One region of the Mucilaginibacter rubeus genome, then DNA from elsewhere that is predicted to be linked to it. Evidence: riboswitches for the same ligand, from Rfam matches in the RefSeq annotation. Region 1 holds a riboswitch; each other region holds the start of a gene.

Region 1 (4,291 bases):
TCATGCACAATTTCGGCATGCCAGCTAACTGTAGCCACATTTTTTGGTAATTTGAGTGTCCAATGTGAATATTTTGAATCAATTACTTCCACGCTTTCCAGGTGTTTCATGAAAAGCGGTAAATTATCCAGTTTGCGCCAAAATTGATAAACCTTTTCCCTCGGTTTATTGACTGTAAATGACGACCGGATATTAACGTTTATTGGATTGGTTGATAGTTTGCCAATACGTTTATAAAGTTCGCAATGACCGGTAATGCCACGGTTTAAAAGGTATCCACCCGCTCCAATCTTTACGATGCTTGCAAGCGGATTTTTAAAGATGTTTTTAAAGCCCGAAAAACCAAGCTTCATTCCACCGGCTATGGAGGTAAAACGCTCCGGCCAGTTCAGGTTTATGCGGTCATCGCCGTAGAGTACGGGATAATTGTCGGTATATTTTACTATCGTAGTTGCCATAGGTTTTAAATAATTGTCGTTTTTAAAACACCTTTGGCGCTACTAAGTTTTCCTGAAGTGAATTTTATTGCTTATTGCTATAGCTGAATTTAAGTTTAGTTAAATCGGGTAAATGCTTTTTGGGGCGCTTTAATTCATATTGATATATGACTTGTCCAAGGTTTTTCAGGAAAGGCAGGCAAACCGTTGCATACTCATATTTATTATCATTCAATATACCATCTTCGTTTGACTGCACAACCGCGCTGAGCAGAAACTCCACCTTGTTTTTAAAGTCGACTATATAGGCGTTGTCAATATCATAACCATAGCTGTCGCCAACTTTATTAAAGATCCTGATATCCGGATTTATTACAGCCGTACTATCGCCTCCATAAAATAGAAACTTACAAAATGCCGGAAAGTATTCGGGCCGATGATAGGTAGGTTTTAAATTTTCGGTGGGGAGGGTGCTCATATAGCGATAGAGGAAGTGATAATCATCTGCGGTTAAATTAAATTGTTGTGCTTTTGGAAAAGTTTCCGGAAACAGCAGCCGTTTAAGAACCATCTGTTGATCGGCAAGGGAATAAACGTTCTTTTCGGAAAAGTCAAGTGGTTTATTAACCAGCCGGTCACTGCTATCTAAATAAGCTTTGCCCTGCAGCATATTTTCCAATTGCATGGGATAGTTTAAAGCATCATAAAGCCCGGGCTTGTGATAAACCAGTTTATCGTGATGAAAAAAATCTATGGGATTGGTGTGCCTTGTACTTTCACCCGCGTCGCCAATGGCGAGGCGGCCCACAATGCGGGTATTGTTCAGCCTGTATTTCTTGAGCTTTTGGTTGATCTCTGCCCGGCCAACAAATTCATAAAGCCGGTTATAAGCGTCATTATCGCTTACCAGCAAGATCTTTTTGATATAATTTTCGATACTGGGTAAACCGGTTGAAGACGACGTATCCACCTTAACTTTAGTTTGACCAGCAAATGAACTATCGGTGATCATGACCGATTTGCGGTTTAAACCTTTTGCTTTTAACTCATTTAACTTTTCAAGGGCAAATATGGCTGTAGGCAGTTTTACGGTGCTGGCGGGGTAAAAATAGTGATGAGGATTAAGGCGATAGCTATACGTTGTAAAGTGTGGGATATTGTTTTTGTCCCTGTCTATCCGGGTATATATAATTTGTACTTCGTTTTGCGTACCATGATTTAATATACCAGAAAATAACTCGGGATGATTGTTTAGCAAGCTTTTTAGAAAAACGGTATCGGGCTGTTGGGCAAAGCTGCAAAAAGCCTGCATCAGCAGTAGTAAAAAGAAGAAACGTTTCATTCTGCTAAATATAACTATGTAGTTTGAGGTTAACAGATACTTATTGTACTTTTACGGCGCTTTAGGTTTCATTAAACTATTTTTTAATGAATTAAAAGGGAATACGGTGTGAGTCCGTAACTGTCCCGCAGCTGTAAGCTCCATAACCGTTGCCAATCTATAAAGTCACTTTCTGTAAACAGGAGGGAAGACCAGGCAAAATGGGGAGTAAGTCAGAAGACCTGCCAAGGCGTTATATTTATTCATAGCTTTCGGGGATTGAAGCTTGAATGTGAATGCTCTTCATTTGGTGTGTTTTCATTTCAAAATCTTCCAACAATTGAGTTTTGTCGCGGATATGAAAAAACGCTTACCTGTATTTTTTTACAAACAACGCTTACCTATAAAAGGGGGTTGTTTGTTATTGGTAGTTACCCAGGTAGCGTTAGGCAGCAAGGCTTTGGCCCAATCAGATACCACAAAGAAACTTAATGAGGTTAAAGTGTCATCGTCGGCTATTCCTCAAATTCAGAGCTCGGCCCCTGCGCAATCCATATCCACAAACGATTTTAAACGAACCGCATCATTTAATGTGGCTGATGCCATCCGGAATTTCGCCGGTGTTAATATTTCGGATTACGGTGGCATCGGTGGCTTGAAGACTGTTTCGGTACGTAGTCTTGGTGCCGATAATACGGCAGTTTTGTACAACGGGGTGCAGCTTAATGATGCGCAGAATGGTCAAATCGATCTGAGTAAGTTCAACCTGAACAATGTTGAAGAAATTGTTTTATACAACGCCCAGCCAACTGATATTTTGCAAACGGCCCGTGCTTATGCTTCGGCCAATGTACTTGCTATTAGGACTATCCATCCGGTATTAGATGCACGGAAGCCTTATAATATTATAGCCGGAATTAAAGGCGGTTCATTCGGATTGGTGAACCCTTATTTGCAGTGGCAGCAGAGGCTCAGCAAATATTGGTCATTCGTTATAAACAGTTCCGTTCAGGAAGCTAACGGGAGATATAAATATCGAGAGGCCGGCGATGGCTCTGATACCCTGGCAACCCGCAAGAACGGCGATGTGCACGTTCAGCAGGCAGACGGGGGCTTATACTGGGCAAAATCGGATAGCGATAAATTTAATCTTCAATTTAATTTTTATAATTCAAAGCGGGGATTACCCGGGCCGGTTGTTTATTACGCGGCTCCTACCAACCAAAGGCTGCAAAACCGCGACTTTTTTATCCAGTCGGGTTATTTGCATAAGGCGGTTAGTGGTTTGCAGTTATTGATTAATGCAAAATACGCGCATAGCTATGTACGGTATCTTGATACAGGTGTCTACAATAACAGTGGCTTAATTGACGAGCATTATCGCCAAAACGATTTTTATTTGTCGGGAGCATTAGCATACAATCTAACGTCTGATTGGAAAATCTCTTATTCTTCAGATGCTGATATCAGCAACCTGCAATCTGATGTTTATAAATATGCTTTCCCAACCCGTACAAGTTTATTCAATGTTATAGCCACAGATTTGAATATAGGGAAATGGCGTTTGCAAGCTAATTTGCTGAATACGTATATACATGACGAGGTTAAAAGCGGACCAGCGGCGGCGTCACGGTCGGCATTTACTCCCGCGGTTATCGCTACATATAAACCATTTACAAGTCAAAACCTGCTTTTAAGGGCTTATTACAAGAGTACCTTCCGCAATACCACTTTTGCTGAGCAATATTATTATGCCATTGTACCACGATCTCTAAAGCCGGAATACACAGATCAGTATAATATTGGTGCAGCTTATACCAAAAGCCTAACAGGTATTTTTGATTATATCAACATTAGCGCCGATGCTTATTATAATCATGTAAAAGACAAGATCTCCTACATCCCGACAAGATCGCCGGAAACACCTTCGGTTGTTAACTTAGGTAGAGTAGATATTAAAGGACTTGACGTTATCTTAAAAAGTGGATTTAAGCCTTTTTACAATTGGAAAGGTTTGTTAAGTGTTGCTTATACCTATCAACAGGCGCTTGATGTAACCAATCCAACAGATTTATACTATCTGGAACAGATTCCATATACCCCAAAACATACCCTGGCGTTAAATGCCGGACTCACGCATAAGCAGTTTGGGATATATTATAATGAGATTTTTTCGTCATCAAGATACCAGAACAGCAATAACGTCCCCGAATACTATCTGCCCAGGTATTCGGTAAGCGATGCCTCATTTGTGTATAATTTCCTGGCGGGATTAAAGCCGGTTGCAGCATCTTTTGAAGTAAACAACCTATTTAATAAAAGCTATGCTGTGATAAGCAGCTACCCAATGCCCGGCAGATCATACCGATTAACATTTCAAATTACTATTTAATACATAACACATGAAATCACTTAAACTCCAACATTTATTTATAGCCTGTGCTGTTGCTACTACCCTGGCATCATGCCATAAGGATAAAAAGGTTGTACCCGATGATAAACCAACCGCAGAAAGAGCCGGCTTGTACGTTTT
Region 2 (4,291 bases), 1.7 Mb from region 1:
TTTTAAGCCGCAATCGGGATTTACCCATAGATGTTGCGCCGGGAGCAGATCGGCTGCTTTGGCCAGAAGGGAAGCCATTTCCTGGGTTGTGGGTACTCGTGGCGAATGGATGTCATACACACCCGGGCCTATCTCGTTTGGATATTCAAAATGGGCAAATGCCTGTAATAGTTCCATTTGCGACCTCGATGTTTCAATCGTGATTACATCGGCATCCATCGCCGCTATATGTTCAATGATATCGTTAAACTCGCTGTAACACATATGCGTGTGGATCTGTGTTTGGTCCTGAACGCCACTGGCGGTGATCCGGAACGCGTTAACTGCCCAATCCAGGTAATGCGGGCGCTTAGCTTTCCGCAACGGCAAACCCTCACGAATGGCTGCCTCATCAATTTGTACAATGCCAATACCAGCGGCTTCCAACGCCAAAACTTCATCATGAATAGCCAAAGCGATCTGGTTGGTAGTAACATCCCTCGGCTGATCATCACGCACAAACGACCATTGTAAAATAGTTACCGGACCAGTTAGCATACCCTTCATCGGTTTGTCTGTTTGTGCAGCAGCAAACGCGCTCCAGCGTACGGTCATATCTTTCGGGCGACTTACATCGCCATAAATTACCGGCGGTTTTACGCAGCGGCTGCCATAGCTTTGTACCCAGCCATTTTTACTGAACAGGAAGCCATCAAGCTGTTCGCCAAAATATTCAACCATATCGTTGCGCTCAAATTCGCCGTGTACCAGTACATCCAAGCCAATTTCTTCCTGCCAGCGAATAGCTTCGATAGTTGCCTGCTCTATTTCCTTTTCATATTGTTCGAGGGTTAAGTCGCCCTTTTTTAATTTAGCTCGTAGCTGGCGGATATCATCTGTTTGCGGGAAGGAACCAATGGTAGTAGTAGGGAATGATGGTAAGTTAAAACGCTCACGCTGCAGTTGCTGACGTACCGGGAAAGCGCTTTGGCGGGTAGCATCAGCTGCGGTAATAGCCGCCACACGGTCTTTCACTGCTTGCTTATGCACTTTTTGTGACGATCTTCTACTGGCGATCGCTTTTATATTCGTTTCAAGCAAATCGTTATTTCCTTCGGTTATCTGCTTCAGTTCACTTATCTCATTTAGCTTTTGTTTGGCAAATGCCATCCAGTGTTTAATTTCAGGATCGATGGCCGTTTCAAGGTCAAGATCTATCGGGCTATGCAGCAACGAGCACGAAGGAGCGATAATCACCCTTTCGGTACCCAATTTCTCAACAGCTTTATTGATCAGGCTTAGCGATTTTTCGTAGTCGTTTTTCCATACGTTACGCCCGTCAACCAGGCCGAGAGAGAGTTTAAGGTGAGCCGGGATCAGTGCGAGAACTTCGTCCAGTTGTTCGGGAGCGCGTACAAGATCTAAATGCAGCGCAGCTACAGGAAGATTAACAGCCAGTTGGGTATTATCCAGTAAAGCTTCAAAATAGGTTGCTACCAATAACTTAACGCCGCTTACCCTGTTGGCAATTGAGCGGTAGGCAAATTCAAACGCTTCTTTTTCTTTCTTCGACAGATCAAGCGCCAGGCATGGCTCATCAAGCTGGATCCATTCCGCGCCCTGTTGTTTCAGGCGGTTAATGATCTCGATATAAACAGGGACTAACTTTTTGATCAGGTCAACACGCTCAAAGCCTGCTTCTTTCTCTTTGCCCAGCAGCAGGTAGCTTACGGGGCCAACCAATACCGGCTTAGCTTTTTGTCCCAATTGCTGTTTAGCGCTGTTGTATTCGCCAAAAATGTTTTCGTGAAAAATGCTGAACTCCTGGTTAGCGGTAAATTCAGGAACAATGTAATGATAATTGGTATCCAGCCATTTGGTCATTTCCATGGCGGTAATATCAAGGCCATCTTTCTGATAACCACGGGCCATGGCAAAATAAAGGTCAATTTCGCTGTTGGCTTTTACCTGGGATAGTACAGGCGAATAACGCTGAGGAATAACGCCCAGCATCAGGCTGGTGTCTAATACCTGGTCGTAAAAGCTAAAATCGTTGCAGGGGATCAGGTCGATACCTGCATCCAACTGGGTTTGCCAGTTCTCTTCTTTGATTTTACGGGCAACTTCCTTTAATTCTTTCAGGTCGATTTTACCTGCCCAGAATTGTTCGCAGGCTTTTTTGAGTTGTCTTTGGCTACCTATTCGCGGATAACCGAGGTTTTGCGTTAGCATTTCTTTAAAGATTTTAGTTAGAAAACAGTTGAAAGTGTTTTTACAAACTTTACAGCGCTTCACGAAAAAACAGGGCATACTAAGGCGTTCGAGCAGGCTATTGCCGGCTATTGAAAACCATCAGGTCAGACCATTTGCTTTATTTCGCGAAAGCATCGTCTTTCCGAAAAGGGCAGGTATCCTGGCTTATAACATTTCCGCCGTCCTTCCCAACCGCTGTTTGGTGGTCAGTGGACATTGCAGGCCGAAACTTTCTTGTTATTTACAGTTGCGCGACAGCCCGTGATTTGCACACGGTTCCCTTTTAATTTCCCATAGCTTATGGGACAACCTTTTCCGGTAGAGAAAGTAAAGAACTTTTGTTGTGATTTGATCCTTGTTTTAGGATTAAATTCTGAACAAAGCTAATAGTTGAGATTTAATAACTAATTAATCGTACTTAAATAGGTTTAAAAATCTACATTTGGTTTTTATTTAAGATTATTGAACTATTTGAAGGTTGTAATCTTCGCGATAAAAGAAAAATATTCTATGGAAGAACTGGACGATACAGATATACAATTGCTCAAGCTGCTGGGCGACGATTCGGAACTAACTATAAAAGAACTGGCGGCCAAAGTAAACCTTTCGCCAACGCCGGTTTTTGAAAGGGTAAAACGCCTAAAGGCAAACGGTTACATCAAAAAATACATAGCGTTGATTGATGCCGAAAAGCTTAATTATGGTTTAATTGTTTTTTGCAATATCAAACTTAAACAGCACGATAAAAGTATAGGCCATAGCTTTGTGACCGATATCCTAAGGCTTAAAGAGGTAGTGGAATGCTATAATATTTCCGGGGATTTCGACTTTCTGCTTAAAGTTTATGCGAGGGATATGAAACATTACCAGGATTTTGTATTTAATAAACTGGGCTCTGTTACCAGCATCGGGAGTACGCATAGTACTTTTGTGATGTGCGAGAATAAGAACTCTTATAATATCAATTTGTAAGATTAATCCTGTTGCATTAATTGCTGACTCGGGATTGAAGCGGGTGCAGGTTGAACCCTTATATCAATTGCCTCGCCCGATTCAAATAGCTGCATCATCGCTCTTGCATTTCGCTGTATATTGAACGGTAAAACGCTTTGATAGCTGGCATCCGGGTTGGTTAGTAAACTTTCAAGCTTATTAACCATCTCCGTTTTATCAACAGCAATATGCCAGTTTTCAATTGCAGCGTCCATTGGTTTTACAAAACTCAAAACCTGCGCCCCGGCGTACAATGCCTCCAGGCAAACCGCACCGAAACCTTCATAATTTGAGGTGTGTAAAAATACCTTGGCACGCTGCATCATTTGTAATACCTCTTCATGAGGCAACCTGCCTGCAAAGGAAACATTATTTGTCAGGCCAAGTGCTGCAGCCATTTCCTTTAGACGCTTCATTTCAGTACCCTCGCCAATAATTACAGCTTTTACATCGGGTATAGTTGTTTTCAGCGAAGCAATTACTTCTAAAAACACATCGTATTGTTTTAATGGGATCAATGAGCCTGCTCCAATAATATCAATATTCCGTTCGGTATAGGATTCTTTAAAGCGGGTTACATCAATACCAACCGGTATTACATGTGCCGGTGTCATGCCATAGTTTTTGCTGAACTCACGTACCAGGAAATCGGATAAAGCAATCAATCTATCTGCAGTTGGTTTTGTTTTCGCGAAATATTTGTTACCAGCTTTTGCATCCTGTCCCAACAGCCAGATGTAATGCTTCAGCCCATATCTGCGGGCAAACATATTACCGATATAAGCACATTTGCCAAGCCAGAAACTTAACATGCCGATAATCTGGGTTTCCTTATGAAACTTGTGTAAAACCCTGAGCACTTTGAGCCCGGTAAAACGGCGGATAACCCTGCTATTGCGGGGATTGCCGAACGCGATAACCTTTATACCATGCCACAGATATTCGCCGCTAAAAAAGGGATATTGAAAAGTAAGCACTACTATATTTAATTCCGGATGTTCTTCCTGTAAGGCCTTTACAAAAACCTGCTGTGGAGGGATGCAGGTACTATCGCCTTCATGTTCGG
Region 3 (4,291 bases), 3.5 Mb from region 1:
ATATGTACATCACCAACATTGTACATCACCCACCTGAATAAATTGAGCCCCGGAATAGCTACAATTTTATCGTTTACCTGGTTATAATAAACATCGGCCTGTACCGAAAACTGTTGAAGCAGCCGGTTTTTAAACTGACGATTATAAGTAAAACCAACATCGTATTGCTTAGCATATTCGGGCCTAAGCTGAGTGTTGCCAATCAGTGTATAATACAAGTCATTGAAGGTTGGCAGCCGAAAAATATTTTTATAAAAAGCGCGAAGCATCAGATCACCATTATTCAACACTTGCCATCCAGCTGTTACAGTTGGGGTATAAGCCGTTTTACGCCCGGCACCTGTGTATTCCTTCACCTTATCATTAACAAAAGTGCCCAGCAAAGACACCTGCAGGTTAAGTCGACCTAACTTGAGCCGGGAAGCCAATGAAATCAGCTCGGTATAGCGGGTTGGGTAAGGGAACCGGTATAAATTAGCGTCGAGGTTATTCAATTGAAAATCAGCAGAGAGCGCCACATCCAAAACCGGCAAAATACGGTATCGATTAGCTACGGAAGCATAAAGCTCATGTTGATAAAACCGATTATCCAGGAAGCCTGTGGTGGTTACAAACTCAGGATCAAGATAACGCTCGTAATTATCACTGTATTTAGCAATCGCTTTAAAGCTATAACGGCTACGTGTATTGCTTTCATAATTAGCCTGGATAAACTGATCACGATCCCATTGCCTTTGCGAATAGTTAAATTTATTGGCTACGATGGCTCCCGGCAAACCACGGTTTGAAATGTAACTATATCCCTTAACCGACCACGCGGCGCTGTCGGCCGTACTTCCCCTAAGCCCCGCCTCTATCCGGTAAGCTTCGATATCTCCATTGTTGCGTACCGCCGTTGTATCATAAACACCGTTGGTATACCTGAATTTATAGTGACCATTTGATTGGATATATTCGGCGCTAACGGTACTGTTTATTTTATCGCTTAACTTCTGCTGCCAGAGTATTGATGGGTTCACTAACCCCATCGAGCCGGTTTTATAATTAAGGCGGATGTGTGTATGTTCGCCCGGCTCAAATTTAGGTTTGGCTGATTGTAAGTATATAGTGCTTGCTGCCGAAAATGATTTGGCAGATTGAAAAATCTCGCTTCGCTGGCCATTATAAAGATCAACCTCTTCAATGTTATCTAACGAGAATCGGCCGAGATCAACCTGCCCGTTTTGCGCATTGCCCAATTGTATGCCATCATAAAATACAGCAACATGATTGGTACCCAAACTGCGTACATTAACCGTTTTTAAGCCGCCAACTCCTCCATAATCTTTAAGCTGTACGCCTGTAAAAAAGCGCAAGGCATCAGCCACCGAAAAACTGTTGAGGCGCTGCAATTGTTCGCCTTTTAATACTTGTACCGGCGTTGGCGAGGTATTGCGAAGATCCGTTTTGGCAGCGCGAATATCTACCTGATTAAGATGCCTGATCCTGGTAGAATCTGTTTGGGTAGTATCTTTCTTATGAACCGGGGATTGCGCTGAAACCTGTAAGCAACAGCAAGCAGTTGTTATCCCAAAGGAAACAAACCACAGAAAACCTTTAATACAGCCATTACGCGTTGCGAACGTATGGCGCACAGTTAATTTCATGAGTGTTGTGGGTTAAAAAAACCTCACAGCAAACAGAACGAATTACAAAAAATGAAATACACGAAAGGTATCCTCATTCCAGCTTCAATCCCCGAAAGCTATGAATTAATATGTGCTGGTGGCAGGTCTTCTGACTTACTCCCCCCGGCCCTGTCTTCCCGCCAGTCAAACGACTAACAGTGACAATAAGAATGGGCTTCGGCGTTATGGAGCTTACAGCTGCGGGACAGTCCCGGATTTACACCGGGTTCCCTTTTAATCACGGGCGTTAATTATCCGTGAACCAAAAGCGAGGCAAATTTATGTATTAAAAGTTTAATTAATCAAGTGATAGTTTGTAAAACAAATAATACACCGCTAATGAGATAAATAAAACCAAGAGGCAGTGTCATGCACTGGTGAGTATAATCATTAATTGGCCCGGCCATGTTTTTTTCGCCCCAATTTATCTGCTAAAAAAAGTTTAGATTTAAATTTTATGTTAATTACCTAAAATCATATATTTGCAGCCCACCACGGGGGATTAGCTCAGCTGGCTAGAGCGCTTGCATGGCATGCAAGAGGTCATCGGTTCGACTCCGATATTCTCCACACTGAAAAATCAAGGCTTTACGAAAACTCGTAGAGCCTTTTTTGTTACTCGGCAATCCAGTCATCCAGGTCTTTAAAACAAAAAAGGGAATGAGCAATAAACTCATCCCCTTTTATAATTAGAACAGATTATTTAATCTGCTCCTGAATTAGTGTTTAGCCCACCAAAGCGGTGTCAACACAACATCGGCGCCGCCAAGGGCGGATACTGCCTGGTTGTAACCAGTGATATTACTGTTGCTCAGGGTTGATGGATATTTCAAACGCTGAGGGAAGAACTTAACGCTGCTGGTCATATAATTTCCGCTGGTTAAAGCAGGAAGGTCTGGCATGATATCTTCAACGGCAGGATTTTCAAAGAATGGCAATCCAAGTCTTCTGTGATCGTTCCAGGTCTCCAATGGTAACCACGGCAACTGCGCCAGGTATTTCTGGGTGATGATTTTGGTCAGCTGATCGTTCCTTACGGTACCTGATTTATAAAGATCATTTTTAGGGTAGTTAATAGCTACAGTTCCTGCCGCACCGGTCAAACCATCTTCATAGTTCATAGTATGTGACGCAGCCGGCTCAGTGGTATGTCCCCAATTAACCGAGGTACCAACCCTGTTATAATCGGTTGAAGCAAGGTATGTGGCTAAATTTGCTGTAGTACCAAAGTATTCAAAGCTTTTTGCAATACCGGTTTCATAAGCCGTTTTGCCGTCAACAGGTACTGTCCAGCCACGTACTGCAGCTTCTGCTAAAAGGAAATAAGTTTCCCACGGACCAAAAAATACACGTTTGTTATCACCATTCCTGTATACCAGGTTTAACAGCGGCTTAAAGCCGTTGGTAGTTATCGCATCATTCATAGATGCTTTAGCTCCCCAGTTACCATCAGCCTTGGTATTCCAGGTATTGGTTGAAGTAAGCGTTTTAACTACTTTACCAGATGCATCCTTCAAATCCTCTTGTGTTGCAGTAAAGGCTCCGCCAATAGCCGGGTAATTAGGATCGGTAATGTTGCCCGGGATACTGAATATTTTGTAAGCACGAGGGTCGATGGTGTTTGGCAAACCGTTAAACCAATATCCGGCAGCCGGGTCATTGGTCTTGGTTGCAAACTGATCGAAGAAGCGCTGTCCCATCCAATCGGCAGGTTTAATAGCCGAAGCGAACGAAGCGTCCAGCTGATCGGCAGATTTAACACTACCTAAACCAAATACCAGGTTGTTATAGGTTGCGGACATAGGCAGGCCCATCCATGATGATTCTTTCCTGAACACACTGGCCAGCGGGTCCCATCCGTGCGATTCCTGCACACTGAAGGTCTGGGAAGCATCGGTAATGAAATCATTGGTAGCAGCGGCGGCTTCAAATTCTGCTTTAGCTTTAGCTGGATCAACTTCAGACAAACGCATAGCTAAACGCATACGCATAGCGTTGGCATATTTACGCCATTTAGCATAATCGTATTTATATGCAGGATCTTCGTTAGTTACATTTGCAGGGTTTACTATTGATAGATCAAGTTTAGCGCTTGCATCTTTTAACTCATCAAGTAAAAAATAATAAACTGTCTTAACATCCTTAAACTCCGGATTTACCCCCTGAAAACCATCAACCGGCATCGGGCCAAAGCTGTCAGAAAACTCGCTCATTAAATAAGCTCTCCAGATCCTTGCAACCTGGATCAGGTTTTTAGTGTAAGCCTTAGAGGTTCCTTTAGTTATCTGATCATTACCAATTTGGATTGCACTATTTGCGGCATTCATCCATTGTGATGATTGCCTGTAGTATTCAGATGTCCAATCGTCGCTGTATGAACCGCGCGAAAATGTTTCACCATCCTCATCCTGCAAACCGTGACCACCAACTATCCAGTATAAAATAAATACACGTTCGGATAATCCGGGATCCTGCTGCGCGCCTATGATCGAATTATTGATAAAATATTCGGTTTGTACCTGATCACCGCTTGCTTTGAGCGGATCGGTGTTAAGATCATCAAATTTTTTGCACGATGACGCGGCAAGCACAGCAGCTGCAATCATCAGGCTTGATTTTTTTAA

What was found. Region 1 has a riboswitch for cobalamin ahead of DEO27_RS09860 (TonB-dependent receptor plug domain-containing protein). Riboswitches for the same ligand answer to the same signal wherever they lie in the genome.
Region 2: it holds a riboswitch for cobalamin, as region 1 does, so the genes downstream of both, metE (5-methyltetrahydropteroyltriglutamate--homocysteine S-methyltransferase) here and DEO27_RS09860 (TonB-dependent receptor plug domain-containing protein) in region 1, are expected to answer to the same signal.
Region 3: it holds a riboswitch for cobalamin, as region 1 does, so the genes downstream of both, DEO27_RS23505 (TonB-dependent receptor plug domain-containing protein) here and DEO27_RS09860 (TonB-dependent receptor plug domain-containing protein) in region 1, are expected to answer to the same signal.

What each region holds. Positions count from the first base shown of each region.
Region 1 is NZ_CP043450.1:2,412,356-2,416,646, forward strand. Features, by position in the region: gene DEO27_RS09850 (SRPBCC family protein) at 1-458, opposite strand, end outside; gene DEO27_RS09855 (serine hydrolase) at 523-1,779, opposite strand; cobalamin riboswitch at 1,826-2,023, shown strand; gene DEO27_RS09860 (TonB-dependent receptor plug domain-containing protein) at 2,117-4,150, shown strand; gene DEO27_RS09865 (YncE family protein) at 4,161-4,291, shown strand, end outside.
Region 2 is NZ_CP043450.1:4,062,427-4,066,717, reverse strand. Features, by position in the region: gene metE (5-methyltetrahydropteroyltriglutamate--homocysteine S-methyltransferase) at 1-2,211, opposite strand, end outside; cobalamin riboswitch at 2,365-2,561, opposite strand; gene DEO27_RS15920 (Lrp/AsnC family transcriptional regulator) at 2,695-3,204, shown strand; gene DEO27_RS15915 (glycosyltransferase family 4 protein) at 3,207-4,291, opposite strand, start outside.
Region 3 is NZ_CP043450.1:5,880,567-5,884,857, forward strand. Features, by position in the region: gene DEO27_RS23505 (TonB-dependent receptor plug domain-containing protein) at 1-1,646, opposite strand, end outside; cobalamin riboswitch at 1,749-1,949, opposite strand; tRNA gene DEO27_RS23510 (tRNA-Ala) at 2,164-2,237, shown strand; gene DEO27_RS23515 (SusD/RagB family nutrient-binding outer membrane lipoprotein) at 2,387-4,291, opposite strand, start outside.